4 regions of the Bacillus sp. Brlt_9 genome follow, and region 1 is predicted to be linked to each of the others. Evidence: riboswitches for the same ligand, from Rfam matches in the RefSeq annotation. Region 1 holds a riboswitch; each other region holds the start of a gene.
The links. A riboswitch is a leader RNA that binds a small molecule or an ion and turns the genes downstream of it on or off. The one in region 1 is predicted to bind S-adenosylmethionine.
Positions count from the first base shown of each region.

Region 2: another riboswitch for S-adenosylmethionine. It lies ahead of VF726_RS01600 (Na+/H+ antiporter NhaC family protein); the one in region 1 lies ahead of VF726_RS24525 (methionine ABC transporter ATP-binding protein).
Region 3: another riboswitch for S-adenosylmethionine. It lies ahead of mtnK (S-methyl-5-thioribose kinase); the one in region 1 lies ahead of VF726_RS24525 (methionine ABC transporter ATP-binding protein).
Region 4: another riboswitch for S-adenosylmethionine. It lies ahead of VF726_RS18035 (hypothetical protein); the one in region 1 lies ahead of VF726_RS24525 (methionine ABC transporter ATP-binding protein).

Region 1 covers NZ_JAYJLO010000008.1:22,240-27,789, forward strand. The annotation lists gene VF726_RS24505 (TSUP family transporter) at 1-292, shown strand, start outside; gene pruA (L-glutamate gamma-semialdehyde dehydrogenase) at 445-1,992, shown strand; gene VF726_RS24515 (hypothetical protein) at 2,178-2,327, shown strand; gene VF726_RS24520 (cysteine hydrolase family protein) at 2,558-3,121, opposite strand; SAM riboswitch class I at 3,517-3,622, shown strand; gene VF726_RS24525 (methionine ABC transporter ATP-binding protein) at 3,746-4,765, shown strand; gene VF726_RS24530 (methionine ABC transporter permease) at 4,755-5,420, shown strand; gene VF726_RS24535 (MetQ/NlpA family ABC transporter substrate-binding protein) at 5,442-5,550, shown strand, end outside.
Region 2 covers NZ_JAYJLO010000001.1:292,193-297,742, forward strand. The annotation lists gene gltP (glutamate/aspartate:proton symporter GltP) at 1-1,053, shown strand, start outside; gene VF726_RS01595 (DUF402 domain-containing protein) at 1,121-1,639, shown strand; SAM riboswitch class I at 1,760-1,865, shown strand; gene VF726_RS01600 (Na+/H+ antiporter NhaC family protein) at 1,960-3,276, shown strand; gene VF726_RS01605 (lmo0954 family membrane protein) at 3,505-3,861, shown strand; gene VF726_RS01610 (PspA/IM30 family protein) at 3,913-4,575, shown strand; gene liaF (cell wall-active antibiotics response protein LiaF) at 4,682-5,422, shown strand; gene VF726_RS01620 (histidine kinase) at 5,422-5,550, shown strand, end outside.
Region 3 covers NZ_JAYJLO010000002.1:785,696-791,245, forward strand. The annotation lists gene VF726_RS10430 (carbon-nitrogen family hydrolase) at 1-644, shown strand, start outside; SAM riboswitch class I at 717-858, shown strand; gene mtnK (S-methyl-5-thioribose kinase) at 950-2,131, shown strand; gene mtnA (S-methyl-5-thioribose-1-phosphate isomerase) at 2,128-3,189, shown strand; gene VF726_RS10445 (YvrJ family protein) at 3,412-3,549, shown strand; gene VF726_RS10450 (3-hydroxybutyrate dehydrogenase) at 3,604-4,380, opposite strand; gene VF726_RS10455 (PadR family transcriptional regulator) at 4,576-4,908, shown strand; gene VF726_RS10460 (DUF1129 domain-containing protein) at 4,908-5,550, shown strand, end outside.
Region 4 covers NZ_JAYJLO010000004.1:300,768-306,317, forward strand. The annotation lists gene VF726_RS18015 (short-chain fatty acid transporter) at 1-1,277, shown strand, start outside; gene VF726_RS18020 (group-specific protein) at 1,318-1,671, opposite strand; gene VF726_RS18025 (NAD(P)H-dependent oxidoreductase) at 1,668-2,243, opposite strand; gene VF726_RS18030 (SWIM zinc finger family protein) at 2,266-2,655, opposite strand; gene VF726_RS18035 (hypothetical protein) at 2,908-3,165, opposite strand; SAM riboswitch class I at 3,266-3,364, opposite strand; gene VF726_RS18040 (hypothetical protein) at 3,487-3,678, shown strand; gene VF726_RS18045 (YwiC-like family protein) at 3,711-4,433, opposite strand; gene VF726_RS18050 (ECF transporter S component) at 4,617-5,318, opposite strand; gene VF726_RS18055 (ABC transporter ATP-binding protein) at 5,291-5,550, opposite strand, start outside.

The DNA.
Region 1 (5,550 bases):
ATCCTTTTTAATTTTTGCATTTTTATTAATTGGTTTGGATTTTATTCAAGCGGCAGCATCTGGAAAACTTTTGAACTTTGTTAGTAATATCGTATCGTTAATCACTTTTCTATTTTTAGACGTAATTCATTTTGAATACGGTATTATTATGGGATTATCAATGATTTTAGGCGCTTATTTTGGATCGAAGTTTGCAGTTCAAAAAGGTGTTGGATATGTAAGGACTTTATTTTTGTTAGTAACTATTTTATTGATTAGCAAAAACATTTTGGAATATACTCATATTTTGTAGAGTTATACATTTGTATAACTCTGTTTTTTTATTATATTTTAAAAATTAATTAATTTTTAAAATATAAGTCTAGGAATATTTGAATAAATCTAAATTATCGTGTAGAATAATGTTGTAAAATGTAAACGTTTTTCTAAGGGGAGGCTAAAAGGATGGTAGTAGCATACAAACATGAGCCATTTACAGATTTTTCAGTGGAGGCTAACAAATTAGCGTTTGAAGAAGGTTTAAAGAAAGTAGAATCTTATCTTGGACAAGACTATCCATTAATTATTGGGGGAGAAAAAATCACTACAGAAGACAAAATTGTTTCTGTAAACCCTGCAAATAAAGAGGAACTTGTTGGTCGCGTTTCAAAAGCAAGCCGTGAGTTAGCTGAAAAAGCAATGCAAGTAGCGGATGAAACATTCCAAACTTGGAGAAAATCAAAGCCAGAAATGCGTGCAGACATTTTATTCCGCGCTGCAGCAATCGTTCGTCGCAGAAAACATGAATTCTCTGCTATTCTTGTAAAAGAAGCAGGTAAACCATGGAATGAGGCAGATGCTGATACAGCAGAAGCAATCGACTTTATGGAATATTATGGTCGTCAAATGTTAAAATTAAAAGACGGAATTCCAGTAGAAAGCCGTCCAATTGAATATAATCGTTTCTCTTACATTCCATTAGGAGTAGGTGTTATCATTTCTCCTTGGAACTTCCCATTCGCGATTATGGCAGGTATGACAACAGCTGCTTTAGTTTCTGGTAACACAGTATTACTAAAACCAGCTAGTACAACTCCTGTAGTAGCAGCGAAATTCATGGAAGTATTAGAAGAAGCTGGCTTACCAGCTGGCGTAGTAAACTTTGTTCCAGGTAATGGTTCTGAAGTTGGTGACTACTTAGTAGATCACCCTCGTACACGTTTCGTGAGCTTCACTGGATCTCGTGATGTAGGTATCCGTATTTATGAGCGTGCAGCAAAAGTAAACCCAGGCCAAATTTGGTTAAAACGCGTTATCGCTGAAATGGGTGGTAAAGATACAATCGTTGTTGATAAAGAAGCAGATCTTGAATTAGCAGCTAAATCTATCGTTGCATCAGCATTCGGATTCTCAGGACAAAAATGTTCTGCATGTTCTCGTGCGGTAATCCATGAAGATGTATACGATCACGTATTAAATCGTGCTGTTGAATTAACGAAAGAATTAACAGTTGCTAACCCAGCTGTATTAGGTACAAATATGGGTCCTGTTAATGACCAAGCTGCATTCGATAAAGTAATGAGCTATGTTGCAATTGGTAAAGAAGAAGGTAGAATCTTAGCAGGTGGTGAAGGAGACGATTCTAAAGGCTGGTTCATCCAACCAACAATCGTTGCTGACGTTGCAGAAGATGCTCGCTTAATGAAAGAAGAAATCTTCGGACCAGTAGTAGCATTCTGTAAAGCAAAAGACTTTGATCATGCACTTGCAATTGCAAACAATACAGAATACGGTTTAACAGGTGCTGTTGTTACTAACAACCGTGACCATATTGAAAAAGCACGTGAAGACTTCCACGTAGGTAACTTATACTTCAACCGTGGATGTACTGGTGCAATCGTAGGTTACCAACCGTTCGGTGGCTTTAATATGTCTGGTACAGACTCTAAAGCTGGTGGCCCTGACTACTTAGCACTTCACATGCAAGCAAAAACTACTTCTGAAACTTTATAAGAAATAGTAGAAGAGATCTTCGCAGTCTGCGAAGATCTCTTTTTTTGAAAAATTTTTTATATGTGGATTAACATAGTAATCAGTAGAAAAACTAATAAAGTAATAAGGTTTACTTCAGCAAAATGAGGTATATTTATATTTGCTGAATAGATTCTCTTTAAAGACAAGAAAAGTAGGTGAACAAAGTGGGAAAATATCAATTGGATTACAAGAGTCAGGTAGCTGTGGCAAAGTTTCATGAAAAACAGACGCCTGCCAAATTTGATAAAAAGCAGCAAATTGAAAATTTGCGTGCGGAGTATTTGAAAAAGAAGCAAAAACAAACAGATAAATAATAGGAGAGACTAGTTAATTTGAATTTAAAGAACTTACCGAATATTACCATTTAGTAAGCGGAACTAGCTAAACCCTATTCATATCGGGATAAACATGTAAATAGAAACAAAGCAACGAGAAAAGTTGACGTATTAGTCGCATTTTTTAGTATTCATTTTAAGGATTTCCTGTATAATACAATTTGAAAGAAAATCTATGGTTTGACAAGAAACACTCCTTTCGGTTTTGCTCACTGAAGGGAGTGTTTTTTTGTAGCTACAAACTCCGCTGTACTCATTACATTTGCATATACGCCATTTAAACTAGCCAAAATTGTGTTATGAATATAAACGGCTGGTATAGTAGCATTCTTAAAAGAAAGATCTTTTGTAGCACAAGCATCATGTATAACGGTACATTGAAGGCCGAAATCAAAAGCAGCTCTTACGGTAGCATCGATACACATATGAGTCATCATCCCGCATACGACGACGTGCTCAATGTCTAAACGTTGTAGTTGTTCTAGAAGATCGGTGTCGCGAAAACTATTTGGATAATGTTTGAGTATAACGGTTTCTTCTCTAAGTGGGCGTACGCTTTCATGAATATGTACACCTTCTGTATTGGGTAGGAAAAAAGTAGCGTCATCTTTAATTGCTACATGTTGGATATGAAAAATAGGTTCGTTTTTCGTTCTAAAGAATTGTAGTAGCTGACTAGCATATTCGCTTGCTTCTACTGGATTACGCAATTCCATTTTTCCATGTGGAAAATAATCATTTTGAATATCAACGAGTAAAAGAGCTGTTTTCATATATTTATCTTCCTCCGATTTCATATTCAAATAATGGTATTCAATTTATCCGACATTAACGGGCAGTAAAACTCCCACCTCAAAATTCGGCTGGAGCAAAGAAGTTAGGTGGGAGATCAACTGTCCGTAAATGTCCGATTGGTGATGGCTAATAATCAGTGGGGGATGAACAAAACCCCCACTGATTAAAGTTTCACTTTATAGAGAGGATTCTCCTTTTAAAAAAATATGAAGGAGAAGAATTTTACATAACTTTAAAAACCAATATTATATTGTCATTTTTTATTTGAAAATTTTAATAGAGGAATAATTAATATTTTTCTAAAAAATGTATTGACTCTTATTATTCTGAGTTCTATAATGAGAATTAATTAAACGACAATTAAATCGATACATTCTTATCCAGAGAGGTGGAGGGACTGGCCCTACGATACCTCAGCAACGGGTTTTTAATACCGTGCTAACTCCAGCAAGCCTTATAAAAGGCTTGAAAGATGAGAAGATGTGACCGAGTACATATGAGTGCTCTCCTTCTTATCTTTATGTTTGATAAGAGGGAGAGCACTTTTTATTTTACCTCGAAAGCTCTACTTCAAGTTTTTACAGCATATAGGAGGGAAGAAAATGATTTCTTTTAACAACGTAAGTAAAGTATATGAATCAGGTGGGCAATCTGTTCATGCGGTGGAAGATGTAACATTATCAGTTGAGAAGGGCGAAATTTTTGGCATTATCGGTTTTAGTGGAGCTGGAAAGAGTACGTTGTTACGCCTAGTAAATATGTTAGAGAGACCGACGGCAGGGACGATTTCAATAGATGATAAAGATATTACATCACTATCGACGAAGGAATTACGGAAGCTAAGACAAAGAATCGGGATGATTTTTCAAAGTTTTAATTTATTTAATTCAAGAACAGTGTTTTGGAATATCGCGTACCCATTAAAGTTAGCGAAAGTACCAAAGAATGAGATCAAAGAAAGAGTAAATGAACTGCTGAAGTTTGTAGGATTAGAAGATAAAGCAGACTATTATCCAGAGCAACTATCAGGTGGCCAAAAACAACGTGTTGGCATTGCTAGAGCACTTGCAACATCACCGGATATCCTTATATGTGATGAGGCAACGTCAGCTCTAGATCCAGAAACAACGACAGAAATTTTGAACTTACTAAAGAAAGTAAATCGAGAATATAATGTAACAATTCTTCTTATTACACACGAAATGCATGTTGTGAAAGAAATATGTCATCGTGTAGCTGTAATGGAGAAGGGTAAAGTTATTGAAGAAGGAAAACTGTTTGACGTTTTCACACAACCGAAAACAAAGACGACTCAAAACTTTGTGCGTTCTATTATTAATGATCATTTGCCAGAAAGTGTTCTAGGGAAAATTCAAAATGGTGGACAGATTTATCGCTTAACATTTACTGGTGAAGAGACAGGGCAGCCAGTACTATCATATATCGCGAAAAATTATAACGTCGATGTAAACGTACTGTATGGAAATATTATTGAACTTCAAAATGTGCTATTTGGAAATCTACTTGTAGAACTGCAAGGTGAGCAGAAAGAAGTTCAAAAAGCATTACAACATCTAAGACTACAAGTGCAGCTGAAGGAGGTAGAAGCTCATGCGAGTTGATTGGAGTATATTTTGGCCCCGCATAGTAGATGCGACGGGGGATACCCTCTTAATGGTAATTGTAACCCTTATATTTGCTACAATTCTTGGTATACCTCTAGGTTTACTATTATATGTAACGAGGAAAGGAAACTTTTTAGAAAATAAATGGGTCTTTTCTATTCTTAATATCATTATTAATACAATTCGTCCGATTCCATTCATCATCTTCTTAGTAGCTTTAAGCCCACTAACAAGAAGTGTTATTGGAACGACGATTGGAACAGCAGCAGCAATTTTCCCAATGACGTTAGTCGCGTCGATTGGTATTGCGAGAATGGTTGAAACAAATCTTGTTTCTGTTCCGAAAGGGGTAATTGAAGCAGCACAAGCAATGGGTGCTTCACCAATTAGAATCGTATTTGAAATTCTTGTGCCAGAAGCGTTAGCACCATTGATTTTAGGAGTTACATTTATGACAGTTGGTTTAATTGAATTTTCTGCAGTTGCTGGGCTTGTCGGTGGTGGCGGTCTTGGTGACTTAGCAATGACATATGGTTATCAGCGCTTTGATACATCAGTTATGTTCGTAACGGTCGTTTTACTTATTATTCTCGTACAGGTAGCTCAAAATTTAGGAAACTACTTTGCGAAAGTCTTTTTACGCAGATCATAAAAAGGAAGAGGGGAAAAGAAAATGAAGAAAATTTTAGCATTTGCATTATCAGCAATTGTAGGGATTTCAGCGTTAAGCGGCTGCTCAAGTGGAGACACAGGGGCAGGAGCTAAAGAAAAAGTAGTTCGCG
Region 2 (5,550 bases), on a different contig from region 1:
GGCGGAAAAACAATTATTTACTTTGAAATAATTACAACAATTGCAATTATTGTCGGTCTATTAATTGCGAATATTTTCCAACCAGGAAAAGGCGTAAATATGGAGCAGTTAACAAAGACAGATATTTCGAAATATACACATACGACAGAGCAAGTGCAAAGTCATTCATTTGCAGATACATTTGTAAATATTGTTCCAACGAACATTGTGAAGTCATTAGCTGACGGAGATATGCTTGCTATTATCTTCTTCTCTGTATTATTTGGTTTAGGTGTAGCAGCAATTGGGGAAAGAGGAAGACCGGTTCTTCAATTTTTCCAAGGTGTAGCTGATGCAATGTTTTACGTAACGAACCAAGTTATGAAATTTGCACCATTTGGTGTATTCGCATTAATTGGTGTTACAGTATCTACATTCGGTTTAGCTTCATTAATTCCGTTAGGGAAATTACTAATTGTAGTATACGGGGCAATGATTTTCTTCGTTGTAGTTGTATTGGGACTTACAGCGAAAATATTTGGAATTAACATTTTCCAATTCTTTAAAATTTTAAAAGACGAACTGATCTTAGCGTATTCAACAGCAAGTTCAGAAACAGTTTTACCGAAAATTATGGAGAAAATGGAAAAGTTCGGTTGTCCGAAAGCAATTACATCTTTCGTTATTCCGACAGGTTATTCATTTAACTTAGATGGATCAACTTTATATCAAGCAATTGCGGCTATTTTCTTAGCGCAAATGTACGGTATTGATTTATCTATTACACAACAAATTACATTATTACTTGTATTAATGGTTACATCAAAAGGTATCGCGGGTGTACCGGGCGTATCATTCGTTGTATTATTAGCGACACTTGGTACAGTAGGTATTCCAGCTGAAGGTTTAGCCTTCATCGCCGGTATTGACCGTATTTTAGATATGGCTCGTACAGCAGTTAACGTTGTAGGTAACTCTTTAGCAGCTGTAGTTATGTCTAAGTGGGAAGGTCAGTATGATGCTGAAAAAGGACAAGCTTATTTGGAAGAGATTTCTAATAAACAAGCAGCTTAAATTATAATTTGAACAAGCTCTCACATAATATGTGGGGGCTTTTCTATATAGAAGGGGAGCGGACGTAATGAAACGTAAATATGGTGACGGTTCTTCGTGGAAGCGACTAATAGAGAAAGATTATACGGTTAAGCAAATAGAAGAGGGAATGCTAGGAATACTGGAAATAAAAAAGGTTAGCGAACCTAGTTATAAAGAATATGATGGGAAAGAACTTTGTATTGCAGGGGATCAGTATACGTGGATTCAATATTTCATAAACGGGAAAAACTTTGCGATTACAGCCATGTTAGATGATCAAAAAGAATTAGTGCAATATTATATCGATGTGGCGAAAGAATATAAAATTGATGACCGTGGTTTACCGTATTTTGATGATTTATATTTAGATGTAGTGTTATTACCGAACGGTAAGATGTATGTACTAGATGAAGATGAGTTAGAGGATGCCTATAAAAGTGGCGATGTTACAAAAGAAGAGTATGATTTAGCTTGGTGCACTACGAAATGGATAATAGCTGCAATAAACAATAGTGAATTTTATTGGATTTCAATATTGGAAGAAGAAATCAAAAAGTTAAAATGATTATTGTATTCAAATTTTTGCATAATTACCAAAAAAATCTATACAAAAAATAATTGACTTTTGTTTTGTAAGCGAGTAAAGTTAGGGAAGAAATTATTATTAAAAAATAAATATGAAACCTTCTTATAAAGAGAGGCGGAGGGACTGGCCCTACGATGCCTCGGCAGCGGACTCGATTTCAGAGTGCTGTGCCAAATCCAGCAAGCATGTGCTTGAAAGATGAGAAGAGCGTTTCTTATAGATGTATAAGACCTCTTCTCGTTGGAAGAGGTCTTTTGTTGTTCAGTAGAAAAGGTTTAAAACTAGGGAGAGATGATACTTTGAAAGAAACGAGAGGAAATGGTTTAGCTTTATTACCGCTTGGAATATTTTTGGCACTATTTATTGGTTCTGGAATTATTACAGGTGATTTCTATAAATTGCCGATACTTATAGCGATTTCAATTGCTGTAGGAGTCGCTTTAGCAATGAATCGTAAAGAAAGCTTTAATGTAAAAGTGGAACGATTTGCTAAAGGTGCAGGGAATCCAGATATTATGATTATGGTTTTAATTTTTGTACTGGCAGGAGCGTTCTCTGAAACAGCAAAAGGGATGGGCGGCGTTGATTCTACAGTTAACTTAGCGTTATCAATTTTACCGCAAGGATTTATCGTAGCTGGAATTTTTGTTATAGGGGCATTTATTTCATTAGCGATGGGAACTTCAATGGGAACAATTGCTGCATTAGCACCAATTGCTGTAGGTATTAGTGGGCAAACTGATATCTCAATTGCACTTACGATGGCGACAGTTGTTGGCGGGGCAATGTTTGGTGATAATTTATCATTTATTTCAGATACAACAATTGCAGCTGTACGCTCGCAAGGAACAGAAATGAAAGATAAGTTTAAAACGAACTTTTTAATTGTATTACCTGCAGCTATTATTACAATTGTACTATTAGTAATCATTACTTTAGGAAGCGACACGCAGATTAAAGCGCATAGCTTTGACTGGATAAAGATTTTACCGTATGCAGGAGTACTTATTACAGCGCTACTAGGTTGGAATGTACTTATTGTGTTAACTGGTGGAACTGTACTATCCGGCGTTATCGGTCTTTTAGATGGTAGCTACACGTTAGAGAGTTTCTTTAAAAGTGTAACGACTGGAATGGGCGGTATGATGGAGTTAGTATTACTTGCTATTTTAATTGGTGGTATGGTCGAACTGATTCAATATAATGGTGGTATTCAATATTTAATGAATATTTTAACTCGTAACATTCGTTCAAAAAAAGGAGCGGAGTTCGGTATTGCTGGTTTAGTAGGTATGACGAATATGTGTACAGCGAATAATACGATTTCTATTATCTTTACAGGTCCGCTTGCGAAAAACATTGCAGACCAATATGAAATTGATCCTCGTAAATCAGCGAGTGTATTAGATCTTTTCTCATGTTGTGTGCAAGGATTAATTCCGTATGGTGCGCAAATGTTAACTGCAGCAGGATTTGCAGCGTTATCTCCGATTGAATTGTTACCATATGCATTTTATCCGATTTTAGTTGGAGTATGTGGAATCATTTCTATATTAATTGGTTTCCCGAGGTTTTCTAAAGTAGCGGGAAAGAAAGAGTATCATAAAACAGCATAAGTAAAATGAAGTTTATGAATAGTAACGAAAGCCGTACAGAGAATGTTCTCTGTACGGCTTTTTATGTGCGATAAAAGAGTGAAACATCCTATCCTACCGTATGTTTTTACAAAAGGCTGAATGCAACTCGGTCTTAAGTCTGAGTCGAAAACGGTTCTTAAGCTCGTTATGGAAAAATGAAAAAATAGTTAAGATAAGAGTATCAAATCGAAGGGAGGCAAGCACAAGATGAAACAATTTCTAGCGTTTATCGCGGCCGGTATTTTGGCTTTAATTGCTCTTGGTAGTCTTGCTGGTATTGTAGGATTCGCAATCGGAGCAGGAGTTGTGTACTGGAGCTATAAATCATTTGTGCGAGCACAATCATTTTTTGGAAAGTTAGCTTGGGGTATTGTTGGTTTAATCGGTTTATCCATTGCACTTTCGCACTCCCCAGCATTAATCGGTATCGCAGCATTAGTAGTTTTATACTACGGATACCGTGAGTGGAAAAAAGAAAAAAATGTAGTTGTTGATTCTGCACCAGAAAGTTCTAAACCATATAGCAACTTTGAAGATGAGTGGAACAAGTTAATGAAAAACTAATGAAAAACTAATAAAAATCAAATTTATAAGGTAGAAGAGAGGAAGATTATAATGAAACAATCTTTATTCGGACGTGTACGCGATGCAATTTTAGCAGATTTTCATAATGTGTTAGATGAGAAAGAAAGAAAAAATCCAATAGCGATGTTAAATCAATATTTACGCGATAGTGAGCGTGAAATAACAAAAATTGAAAAGTTAATTGAGCGCCATAAAACATTAAAATCAAATTTTGCTCGTGAGCTTGAGCAAGCACGTTATTTCGTTAATAAAAGATCAAAGCAAGCTATCATTGCTCAAGAAGCAGGCGAATTACAACTACATGAGCGTGCGTTAGAAGAAGTAGCGTATTATGAAGGGCAAGTAACTCGATTAGAAGAAATGTATGCAGGTGTTGTAGAGCAAATTGATGAGTTGGAGCGTCGTCTTTCTGAGATGAAAAATAAATTAAAAGAAATGCACGCGAAACGTATGGAATTAATGGCACGTGAAAATATGGCACATGCAAATCGTCGTATGAATACTGCTATGCATAAAATGGATGAGAATAATCCGTTCTTACGCTTTGAAGAAATTGAAGATCATATCCGCGACTTAGAAACTCGTATGAATGAGGAGCATGAACGTGATACATTTGATATGAAGATTGCAAAGCTTGAGCGTGAAATGAAGGAAAAGAATGATGTATCGTTAACGAAAGAGTTAACAAAATAATAGTAGTATATTATAAAACAGGCTTATGATATAGTGATAGGAGAAAAGGTGTTGGAAAGCAATGCCTTTTCTTCTATGTATATGTGACAAGAAGGGGGGAGCTGAAATGAAGAAACATTTTTCAAAAACACAATTAATGGGGATGCTCCTCATCATATTTGGATTCGGTCTTTTTCTTGATATGATACTTGGACATTTTGAACCAGGTGGTCTCATTTTTGCATTTATTATGCTTATGTTTGGAAGGCATTATCGTAAAAAGAATCGTTATGTACGGGGAAATGTATTTTTATTTGTTGGTGGTATCGTATTTTTATTCTTCTTATTCTCATCAGCAGCATTTGTTCTTGTCGTATTCGCTTGTTTAGCTTTAATTGGTTATCAATTGATTCAACAAGGACATAAGCAAAAGGAAATGAAGATTGAAATTAAAGAAAAAGGGATTATAGACGAAGAGAAGCAAATATATCGTACAGAAACATATTTGAAAAATATGTTTGTCGGTAATGTACGAATGATGGATCATATTTATGAACTTGAGGATATTAATGTTCAATATGGTGCTTGTGATGTGGAAATAGATTTAACAACTGCTATGATTCCAGAAGGAGAAACGGTAATTGTTATTCGGGGTGTCGTTGGTAATATTCGTTTATATGTGCCATATGATATTGAACTGTCTTTAAATCATTCTGTTATTGTCGGACGGGTGCTCTTGCCAGGACATGAGGAGACAGGGTTTAACCGTAATGTTACATTTAGAACAGAGCAGTATAAAGAGGCTCCTCGTCGTATTAAAATTATTTCTTCGCTTGTCGTAGGCGATACGGAAGTGAGGAAAGTATAATGAAGAAACAAAAAAATATTTCGTGGATGTATATTCGTTATTCTATGTTGTCCTCTGTTAGTATCGCACTCATTTGTACAATTGTATATGTATGGAAGAGCGAGCAACAAGTGTATGATTTATTATGG
Region 3 (5,550 bases), on a different contig from region 1:
GATATGATTTAACGAGACTTTCTGAAATTGCAGATAGGGATGGATTGGAAACGAAAGAAAAGCTGAAAGAATGGTCGAAACAATATGGTGTACATATTGTCGGTGGTTCTATTGCGAAGCAAACAGAGCAAGGTGTTACAAATACAATGTATGTGGTAAACAAGGAAGGAGAACTAGTCAAAGAATATAGTAAAGTGCATTTATTTCAGCTTATGGATGAACATAAATATTTAATAGCTGGAAATAGTACAGGTGAATTTAAGCTAGATAATGTAGAGTGCGCCGGCACAATTTGTTATGACATTCGCTTTCCAGAATGGATGCGCGTTCATACTGCGAAAGGTGCAAAAGTTTTATTTGTTGTAGCAGAATGGCCATTGGTTCGTTTAGCACATTGGCGTTTGCTATTACAAGCAAGAGCAGTTGAAAATCAATGTTATGTTGTTGCATGTAATAGGACAGGAAAGGATCCGAATAATGAGTTTGCCGGTCATTCTTTAATTGTCGATCCTTGGGGCGAAGTTGTTGTAGAAGCGAATGAAGAAGAATCAATTTTATTTGGAGAGCTTCATTTTGAAAAAATTAAAGAAGTACGAAAAGGAATTCCAGTTTTTGCAGATCGTCGTCCAGAATTATACAAATAAAATGTTGACAAGTGATTTTTATTCTTGGTATAGTCTTCAACATAAAGTTAAAAATTCAAAAAAATTATAAAACTCTTATCAAGAGCAGGTGGAGGGATTTGGCCCGATGAAGCCCAGCAACCGACCGTAATACCATTGTGAAATGGGGCGTTTATTTACGCCAAAAGGCACGGTGCTAATTCCAGCAGAAAGTTTACTTTCTGGCAGATAAGAGGGGAGAAGATAAACTTCAAACCTCTTTCTTAGTGGAAAGAGGTTTTTCTACGTCAGAAAAACCTCTGAATTAAAAAAAGGGGGAGAAGACGATGGGATATTATTCATTAACTGAAACGACAGCTATACAATATGCGAAAGAACATGGTTATTTTGAAAAGAAAGCAAATGTAGTTTGTCATGAAATTGGAGATGGAAATTTAAATTACGTGTTCAAATTAGGTGATGGAGAGAAGTCTATTATAATAAAACAAGCATTGCCATATGCGAAAGTAGTTGGTGAGAGCTGGCCATTGTCTATAAAAAGAGCGACGATTGAAAGTAAAGCATTACAAATTTTTGCGAAGTATGTGCCGGAATACGTGCCGGTAGTGTACAGTCATGATGAAGAGTTAGCAGTAACAGTAATAGAAGACTTATCAAGGCTAACAATTGCTAGAAAAGGATTAATAGATGGAGAAGAGTACCCACTTTTATCCCAACATATTGGTCGTTTTCTAGCACATGTGTTGTTTTATACTTCAGACTTCGGGTTAGAGTCAGAAGAGAAAAGGGTACTAGAAGGTACATTTGTAAACCCGGACCTTTGCAAAATTACAGAAGATTTAGTGTTTACAGATCCGTTTGGCCATTACGATACGAATGATTATGAGCCAGAGTTACAACTAGCAGTTGATGAATTGTGGAGTGACAAAACTTTAAAGTTAAAAGTCGCACAGTATAAATATAAATTTTTAACGAGAAAAGAAGCGCTTATTCATGGTGATTTACATACTGGTAGTATTTTTTCATCGCCTTCTGAAACGAACGTGATTGATCCGGAATTTGCAACATATGGCCCATTTGGATTTGATCTTGGTCAATTTATTGCCAATTTATTATTAAATGCGTTATCACGTGAAGAGGAAAAAAGAAATGTGCTATTTTTCCATATTGAGAAAACATGGAGTTATTTTGTAGAAGCTTTTACGAAGTTATGGATTGGAGAAGGTGTAGAAGCATATACGAAAGAGAAACAATGGTTGCCGATTATTTTGCAAAATATTTTTACGGATGCTGTTGGATTCGCTGGATGTGAGCTTATCCGTAGAACAATTGGTTTAGCGCATGTAGCTGATTTAGATGAAATAGCAAATAAAGAAACGAGAATTCAAGCGAAGAAACATGCACTATCCTTAGGGAAAGAACTAATAAAATATGAATCTAAGGGTGCTGATATTCAACTGTTTCGAACATTATTTCAACGGACAGTTTCTGGAGGCGTAAAAGCATGAGTACAATTGTTACTATTCCGAGGTCTGTCAGTTGGAAAGGTGATGCCATTGCAGTATTAAATCAAACAAAGTTACCGCACAGCACAGAATACAAAACATTAACGACGATTGAAGAGGTATGGAAAAGTATTGTCATGCTAGAAGTGCGAGGAGCGCCTGCAATTGGAATTGTAGCTGCATTTGGTTTGGCGCTTGCATCCAAAAAATATACTACTTTACATATTGAAGAATTTCAAAAGAAGTTTAATAGAGATTGTAATTATTTAGGAACGTCACGCCCGACAGCAATCAATTTATTTTGGGCAATCGATCGAATGAGAGAATCGATTCGAGAAATTACTACAACAAAAGAAGCACAAAAAATATTAGAAGAAGAAGCGCTTCGCATTCAACAAGAAGATGAAGCGGTATGCCGGAGTATTGGAGAACATGCATTAACATGCTTTAAAGACGGTGATAACATTTTAACAATTTGTAACGCTGGCAGTATCGCAACTGCTAGATATGGTACTGCATTAGCGCCGTTTTATATTGGGAAAGAAAAAGGTGTACGGTTACATGCGTATGCGTGTGAAACGAGACCGGTTTTACAAGGCGGGCGTTTAACGACTTGGGAATTGAAACAGGCCAATATTGATGTAACTCTTATTACAGATAATACGGCAGCGCATGCTATTCAAACGAAGGAAATAAACGCGATTATTGTAGGAGCGGACCGAATTGTCTCAAATGGAGATACTGCAAATAAAATCGGAACAATGAATTTAGCAATATTAGCAAAGTATTTCGATATCCCGTTCTATGTTGCAGCTCCGTTATCGACATTTGATATTACGAAACAAACAGGTGCTGAAATTGTTATTGAAGAAAGAGACGAAACAGAAGTTACGAAAATTTTTGGGAAACAAGTGGCGCCAATTGGAACTGATGTTTATAATCCTGCATTTGACGTAACACCGAATGAATTAATTACAGGTATTATTACTGAGAAAGGTATTATACGAGGAAATTATAAACAGGAAATTGCATCATTATTTGAAAGAGAAGCTAATACATAATGGCTTGTCTTTTTTTATCCCGCATTAACGGGCAGTAAGGTCCCCACCTCAAAATTCAGCGGAAGCAAAGAAGTTAGGTGGGGGTCAACTGCCCGTAAAAGCCCGATTGGTTCAACTAATAATCAGTGGGGGGGGTGAACAAAACCCCCACTGATTAAAGTTTCACTTTATGCCTAAATGTTTTCTTTTCTCTTATTTATATAGTGGAAGGAGGCGTAAAAGATGGAAGAGTGGATCAGGATGGTAGGTAATGTAGGGTTTCCGATTGTTGTAACATTATATTTACTCCACCGCATTGAAAGTAAATTAGATGGGGTAATTGTTGCAATCGAGAAACTCCCTAAACAATTACTAAAGTAGGAAGGTCCTCGCGATAAAAAATAAAGTTTGCTCACAAAGAGCAAACTTTATTTTTTATTGAGCAGTATAACCACCATCGATAACGACAGCTTGACCAGTTATACCTTTCGCTTTTTCGCTCGCTAAAAATATCGCATAATCAGCAATTTCTTGTACTTGTAATAAGCGTTTTTGTGGTACAAGTGGATAAATAACATCTTCTAAAACACTTTCAAGTGGTACATTTCGTGTAGTAGCTAAGTCTTGTAATTGATTACGTACGAGAGGAGTATCGACATAACCAGGGCAAAGGGCATTTACAGTAATACCATCGGTAGCGCCTTCTAAAGCGGCGACTTTTGTTAATCCAATTACGCCATGCTTCGCACTATTGTAGGCGGATTTTCCTGCAAATCCAACGAGGCCATTAATGGAGGCTACATTAATAATTCGGCCATACTTTTGCTTTTTCATAATCGGAAAGGCATGTTTAATGGCGATAAATGGAGCGATTTGCATGATTTTGATGAGTAGCTCGAATTTTTCGGTTGGAAACTCTTCAATCGGTGAAACATGTTGCATTCCTGCGTTGTTAATTAATATGTCTAATGAACCGAAATGAGTAACAGTTTGAGAAATTGCTGCTGCAATTTCTTCCTCAGATGTAACATCACATTTTAAACCAATTGCTTGAAATCCCTCTTTTTGTAATTGTTCAGCAGCTTCTTTCGCACGCTCTTCAAGCCGATCGGTAATAACAACTTTTGCGCCTTCTTTTGCAAAAGCATTCCCCATTTCATAACCAATACCACTTGCAGCACCTGTTAAAAAGACAACTCGATTTGTAACCATGACGAAAAACATCCCTTCGTAATAAAGTTCTCATATTGCTCTATTTAGAGAGGGTATAATAAAATTCCTGCAAACATTTGGAAAAATATTGTTAGCTATCTTGTTTTGCAAAATAGTCTTTGTTATACTATTTTGTAAAGCAAGATACTTACGCTTATCTATCTTGTAAAACAAGATAGTAGGAGGATTTGAATTATGTCGACAAGTCAAATGCTGAAAGGGATTTTAGAAGGATGCTTACTTGCTATTATTTCTGAAGGTGAAATATACGGTTATGAAATGAGTGAAAAGCTAGCAAAGTATGGCTTTACAATGGCGAGTGAGGGAAGTATTTATCCGTTATTAATACGAATGCAAAAGGAAGGATTCATAACAAGTGTAATGAAGGAATCTCCATCTGGTCCAAAACGGAAGTATTACACGTTAACAGAAAATGGCGAAGATGCACTGGATGAATTTATGGATCGCTGGGAAGCGATGCAAAGTAGTGTAGAGCGTCTACTTGAAGGGAAGGGAAGAAGAAAATAATGCTATCAAGTGAAGCACGAAAGTTTTTATTAGATATGAGATTGTTTTTGACTGCAAAGAGTGTGAAAGAAAGCGATATTGAAAATTTTATAGAAGATGCAGAACTCCATTTAATTGAGGGTGAGAGTGAAGGGAAAAGTGTTGAAGAAATTTTCGGAAGCTCACCGAAAGAATACGCAAATGAACTTGTAAAAGTGATGGAAAGGGATAGACAGGAAACGTGGAAGCAAATTGGTTTTACAGTAATGAATATCGTATCGTTTTGGATTATTGCTTCTATCCTAATAGTGAATAACGGATTATTACAGATGTCACTTATTCAGTGCGTTGGGTATAGCTTGTCATTGATTTTAGTTGTTATAGGTCCTAATTTTCTACTTCGTAAAATGACTTTCGTAACAAGCTTTACAAAAACGTGGTTTTCTATGTGGTTTTTAGTTATGATCGCGCCAATGTTTTTAATGGGGGTTGTTACGGTATTAGATGTGATATATCCTACAAAAATGTTTACATTCACCGAGTTGCAAAGTTATATATTAGCTGGTGGTATTTTCATCATTACAGTAGCGATCAATATATATTTTGATGGATGGTTTAAAAACTTATATTTAATTATTCCACTTTCGATTATGTTATTGTTTA
Region 4 (5,550 bases), on a different contig from region 1:
CATGTTTATTAACTGTTTTTGTTATTTTCTTCGGCATGTTTGCAACGCACCAAACACCTGTGGAAATGATTAATCATTGGGGTAATGGAATTTGGGGACTACTCGCCTTTTCTATGCAAATGGCACTTGTACTCGTGACAGGATCTGCTTTAGCAAATGCTCCCCTCATTAAAAAAGGGTTAACGAAAGCGGCAAAACTACCGAAAACGAATGGACAAGGTATTATTGCCATTTCAATCGTAAGTTTACTAGGGGCATACATAAACTGGGGATTTGGTATTGTTGTATCTGTTTTATATGCAAAAGAAGTGGCAAGGCAGCTGGAAGGATTAGATTATAGACTAGCCATTGCTTCTTCTTACTCTGGATTTCTCATTTGGCATGCGGGGCTTTCTGCTTCTATTCCTCTTACGTTAGCAACAGGCGGCGAAACGTTAATTAAAACGACAGCTGGCAGTATTAAAGAAGCGATCCCAATAACAGAAACGTTATTCTCACCATACGCACTTGTACCAGTTATTATTTTTCTCGTTACGATGCCTCTCATTAATAAAGCGATGCATCCAGATGAAAAACATACAATAACGGTAGATCCTAGCGTATTTCATGAAGAAGCTGCGGCTCAAGAAGTAGGAAACAATACGTTCGCTGAAAAAATGGAAAATAGCATCATTATTACACTTTGCGTTGGATTGTTAGGTCTCATTTATATTTTCAATTACTTTTATACGAAAGGCTTTAACCTTACGCTAGACATCGTTATTTTTATGTTATTAATTGCTGGACTTATTTTCCACCGTACTCCGATTCAATATATTCGCGCTTTTTCAGATTCTACGAAAAGTGCTTCTGGTATTTTACTACAATTTCCGTTTTATGCTGGAATTATGGGAATGATGATTGGAGCAAATAGTGAAGGACTTTCACTTGGAGGAGCTATTTCTAATTTCTTTATTAGCATTTCAAACGAAACGACTTTCCCGCTCTTTACTTTTTTAAGTGCTGGCATCGTTAATATTTTCGTTCCATCGGGTGGCGGTCAATGGGCTGTGCAAGCACCAATTATGATTCCAGCTGGCGCTGAACTTGGTGTACCTGCAGCAAAAACAGCAATGGCCATTGCATGGGGTGATGCTTGGACGAATTTGATTCAACCATTCTGGGCATTACCAGCATTAGCGATAGCTGGTTTAGGTGCTCGTGATATTATGGGATTTTGCGTTGTTAACTTGCTATATGCAGGATTTATCATTAGTCTATGTTTCCTATTTATTTAAACGAAAAGCTAGTTTTATACTAGCTTTTTTACATAATAAATCATTTATTTCCCATGCAATTTATAACCCTCTGCCACTCTATCTCCGTAAGAGATAATACCTCAAATGCAAAAAAATCTACACATACTTTTTCAATTAAATGTGGATGTTCCCTCAAAAAATTCCACTGTAACGCTTTAGGAAGAAAATATGCTTCATATTCTTTACTTCCCCGTACTACCTCATCAACTTCTCTTTCACAAATTCCTCTTATCAAGTAGTCATTTCTTAACTCTATTTGAATTTGCTGAAATGTTTCGCTACATTTTTTCAATTGAAGTAAGCATGTAATATACGTTCGCAAAAGTTCATTATCATACCCACAACAGTTTATAATACGATCGATTTCATTCATAACGTACGAGCCTTTTCTTCTATTTGTAATAACCACTTTTCCCGCTTCTCTCGTTTACTCGTTTTCACAGATTGAAAAACAGATCGTTTTATATCGCGAATGCCGCAAAAACGTAAAACTCCTCTTTTCATCATAATCCAATCTGCTGATCGATATAATAGGGCGACGTACCATAACGGTGAATCTAACGTATTAATTACCCATGCCTTCTTACCTTTCAATAAGCCTTTCGGCAGGGCCCCTTCATATTTATAAGCAAATCCAGCTACGAAAATGCGATCAATAAATCCTTTTAAAATAGCAGGCATTCCCCACCACCATATCGGATATATAAAGAGAAGCGTATCTGCTTCTTCTACTAACGTTCTGTACCGAGCTGTTTCTTCTTCATGTACTAAATCACGCCTTTTCTTCTCTTCATTAAATACAAGGACGGGATCAAATTTTTCTTTATATAAATCAAGTACTGTAACCGAATGATTTGTTTCTTGTAATCCTTTTTGCACATGCTTTAATATCGCTGCGTTAAAACTGGAAGTACTAGGATGAGCGTATACAATTAGTACATTCACTACAAAACAACTCCCTCTATAGTTAAAGTTTCCCCTTATTTAACATCTTTTCTACAATTTGCACGTTTTTTGAGCTTTGTAATAAACGATTTAATACGGTAAGTAACTCTTCCTTGTCTAAATCTTTCAGTTTCTCTTTCACCGTACTCTCACCAGCACTTTGAATATCATAAACAACTGCCGCCATATGCTTACAATAGTTTTCATATGGACACTCGCAGCTACTTTCCGAAAAATCCTCGAGTTCTATCACTACTTCATAATTTCCTGCATTACCAGTCACAAACGCAAATACTTTATTATTATGTATTTCAACATCTTCTACATGTCCTTCTTCATAATATTCATAACCTCTATCAATAATGTGTTTCGGAATATACCTATATAACTCTTTTAATAAGTAAGCGTACATAAAAACACCTCTTCCTTTAATTCCCTTTTGACTTCTAGAGCCACTGCATGTTATTCTAATAACTGTCAAATAGCAAGTCTATATGACAAACGACTGACACCTATTCGGCGAAGGTGTCTCTTTTCATTTGCAGCCGATATGAAGTGCCTCTTTCAGGCACATTCAATCTTTGACACTACACACTCAACACCATTCCCTGTATCAGGCTGCTTAAGCAGTCTTTTACTCTACATACTTCAAAAAAAAGAGAGCTTAGCTCCCTTTTCTCGCCTTATAAAATACCCCTTTTTCATTATAGAGATATTCATCAGCTAATGTAATTTTCCCATCCAGTTTCAGTTCATCTAATAGTCTTGACAAATAAAATTGATGTAACATCTTTTTCGTGAATTTTCCTTCATGATGCGAAACGATATGTTCTTGAATATCTAACAATGATATTGGCTTATCTTGCTCTATCATATATTCATAAACTGTACTACGCAGTTTTACGTATTTTTCGAGTGTCACAGTACTTCGCAACCCCTTTCTTCTTAATATAAATTTTCGTAATCGGTTTTTTTGCAATAAAAAAACCTCTCCGATAAGAAGAAGTTACGTATATATCTTCGTCTTATCTCCCAGAACAAATATGTTCTGCTGGAATTAGCACCTGCATCGCGGTTGCTGGGTTTCATCGGGCCAGTCCCTCCACCTCTCTGGATAAGAAAATATTCACTTAATTCTTACTATACGTAATTTCATTTTAATTGTCAAACAAATATAACAAATAATATTTTCTTCTTTACTGCTCATACTATACATATATGAATATGCAAGGAGGATTATGAAATGCACGAAAATGCTCGCGGATATGTACAAGATTCATTTCAATCATTACAAGAAGCAAAACATTGTTTAGAAGCAGCACTACAAACTGTTGAAAAAGATTTTAATCGCGCACGTATTGAACAATCCCTTTATGCGATCGAACAAGCTATTCAACGCTGTGATTACACCGTTCACATTTTAGAACAAGATTGAAAAAGCTTCCCATCATAAGGTGGGAAGCTTTTTCAAATGGCATACTTCATAATTATTACCGTGATGATTAAAAAATATACAGAATTAGCAATTTCTAAAATACCTACTTTTATAATAGAAATCTTTTTGCCGTACAACATAATGGCTCGAATGACACTCGGTATAAAAATAAGGGCGCACCACGGATTGATAGCAAATACAATGATTGTTAATAGAATATGATAACCCCATGATATAAAACGATACTTCGGGTTATTTTTCTCACGAATCATCGTTTTCACATAAAACGTACTTCCTAAAAAATATAAAAATGATATAAGCGCAATAAATAATGCTGTTTTATCTATAAGTTTCATTGAAAAATAATAACTAACTAAACCGCCAATACAGAAAACAATAATCGCACTAATATCATTTAGTAACGCTCTTTCATTTTTTTGACGAGCGTAATACATATTTACTATAAATAATGGGATCATTACTGCTACGAATAAAAGAATGCGCCATTCATATAATAGAGAAACCACCCCAAATATAAATGCGATGATAAAATATACAATTGCAGCATGTAAAAACTCTTTTTTTCGTCTTTGCTTTATGTACGTAAGAAATGGATACGTAGCTAAATAGATAAAGAACCAAGCTAAAAACAATGGAATATGATACATAGTAGGTTTCCCAAGTATGACACTTAATAGAAACGGTATTACGAGCATAGCCCATGCACCGTGTTGCTTCGGAATAACTAACTTCATTAACTATACACCTCCTCTTTGAAAATAGTTCTCACCTATTATTATACAAATAATTTTATATAGTAACGGATATATATTGGACTATTTTTTGACAATAAAAAATGCTCCTTACAATATGTAAGAAGCATGAAAGAGGCAAACGAATATGTAAGTCGCGACCCTACCTTATATGAGTATGCTTTTCTATGCCATGTTATGCTTATCTAATATGCCATATTTCTTTTTGAATCTCGTAAGAATCGTAATCCAAGACGTACTAAATAATAGTAAGAAAATAACATTTGAAATTGCATGGCTCAAATCGAAATAAAAACTTGCAACATAGTACGCGACAACTGTTTCCCACGTTGCTTCTTGTATAAAACCGAGAAGCCCCCATAAGTTCATAATCCAGCCAAATAAAAATCCAACAAATAATCCGTATAGAAGTCTTCCCCATAGCTTTTTCATTAAAAATGTATTACGTAATAATCCAGCTATAAAACCAATCATCCCCCATGAGAACATTTGCCACGGCGTCCACGGACCTTGCCCTAAAAAAATGTTAGATACGATAGCCGCTGTTGCACCGATCATAAAACCAGTTTCACTTCCAAATACAATTGCAGAAACGATAATAACAAAAGAAGTTGGTTGTACACTCGGTAAAATAGAAAATGGTACGCGGCTAACTGCTGCAATTGCCGCCAATACGGCAACGAGAACAATTTCACGTGAAACAAACGCCTTTCTTTCAAAGCGGATATAGAAAGGTATCATAATAACAACTAATAAAAACAAACTACTTAACATGTAATAACCATCCATGATAAGTGTAGTAAAGAGTAATGTGCCTATTATTACTGCAAAAATGCATATTATGAATGCAACATATCGTTTGGACACGCTTCGTACACATCCTCCCACGTTAATGCATATGGCAATTCTTTTCGAATGAATCGATTAATAGATGTTGTATAAAAGAAGTTACCACTAAAAAATTCTTTCGGTGCATCATTCATAATGACTGCTCCGTCAAATAACATCATACATTGATCAACGTATTTCGCTGCAAACTCAATATCATGCGTTGCCATTACAATTGTTGTACCTTCTTTTTGCAGCTTCCTAAATAGCT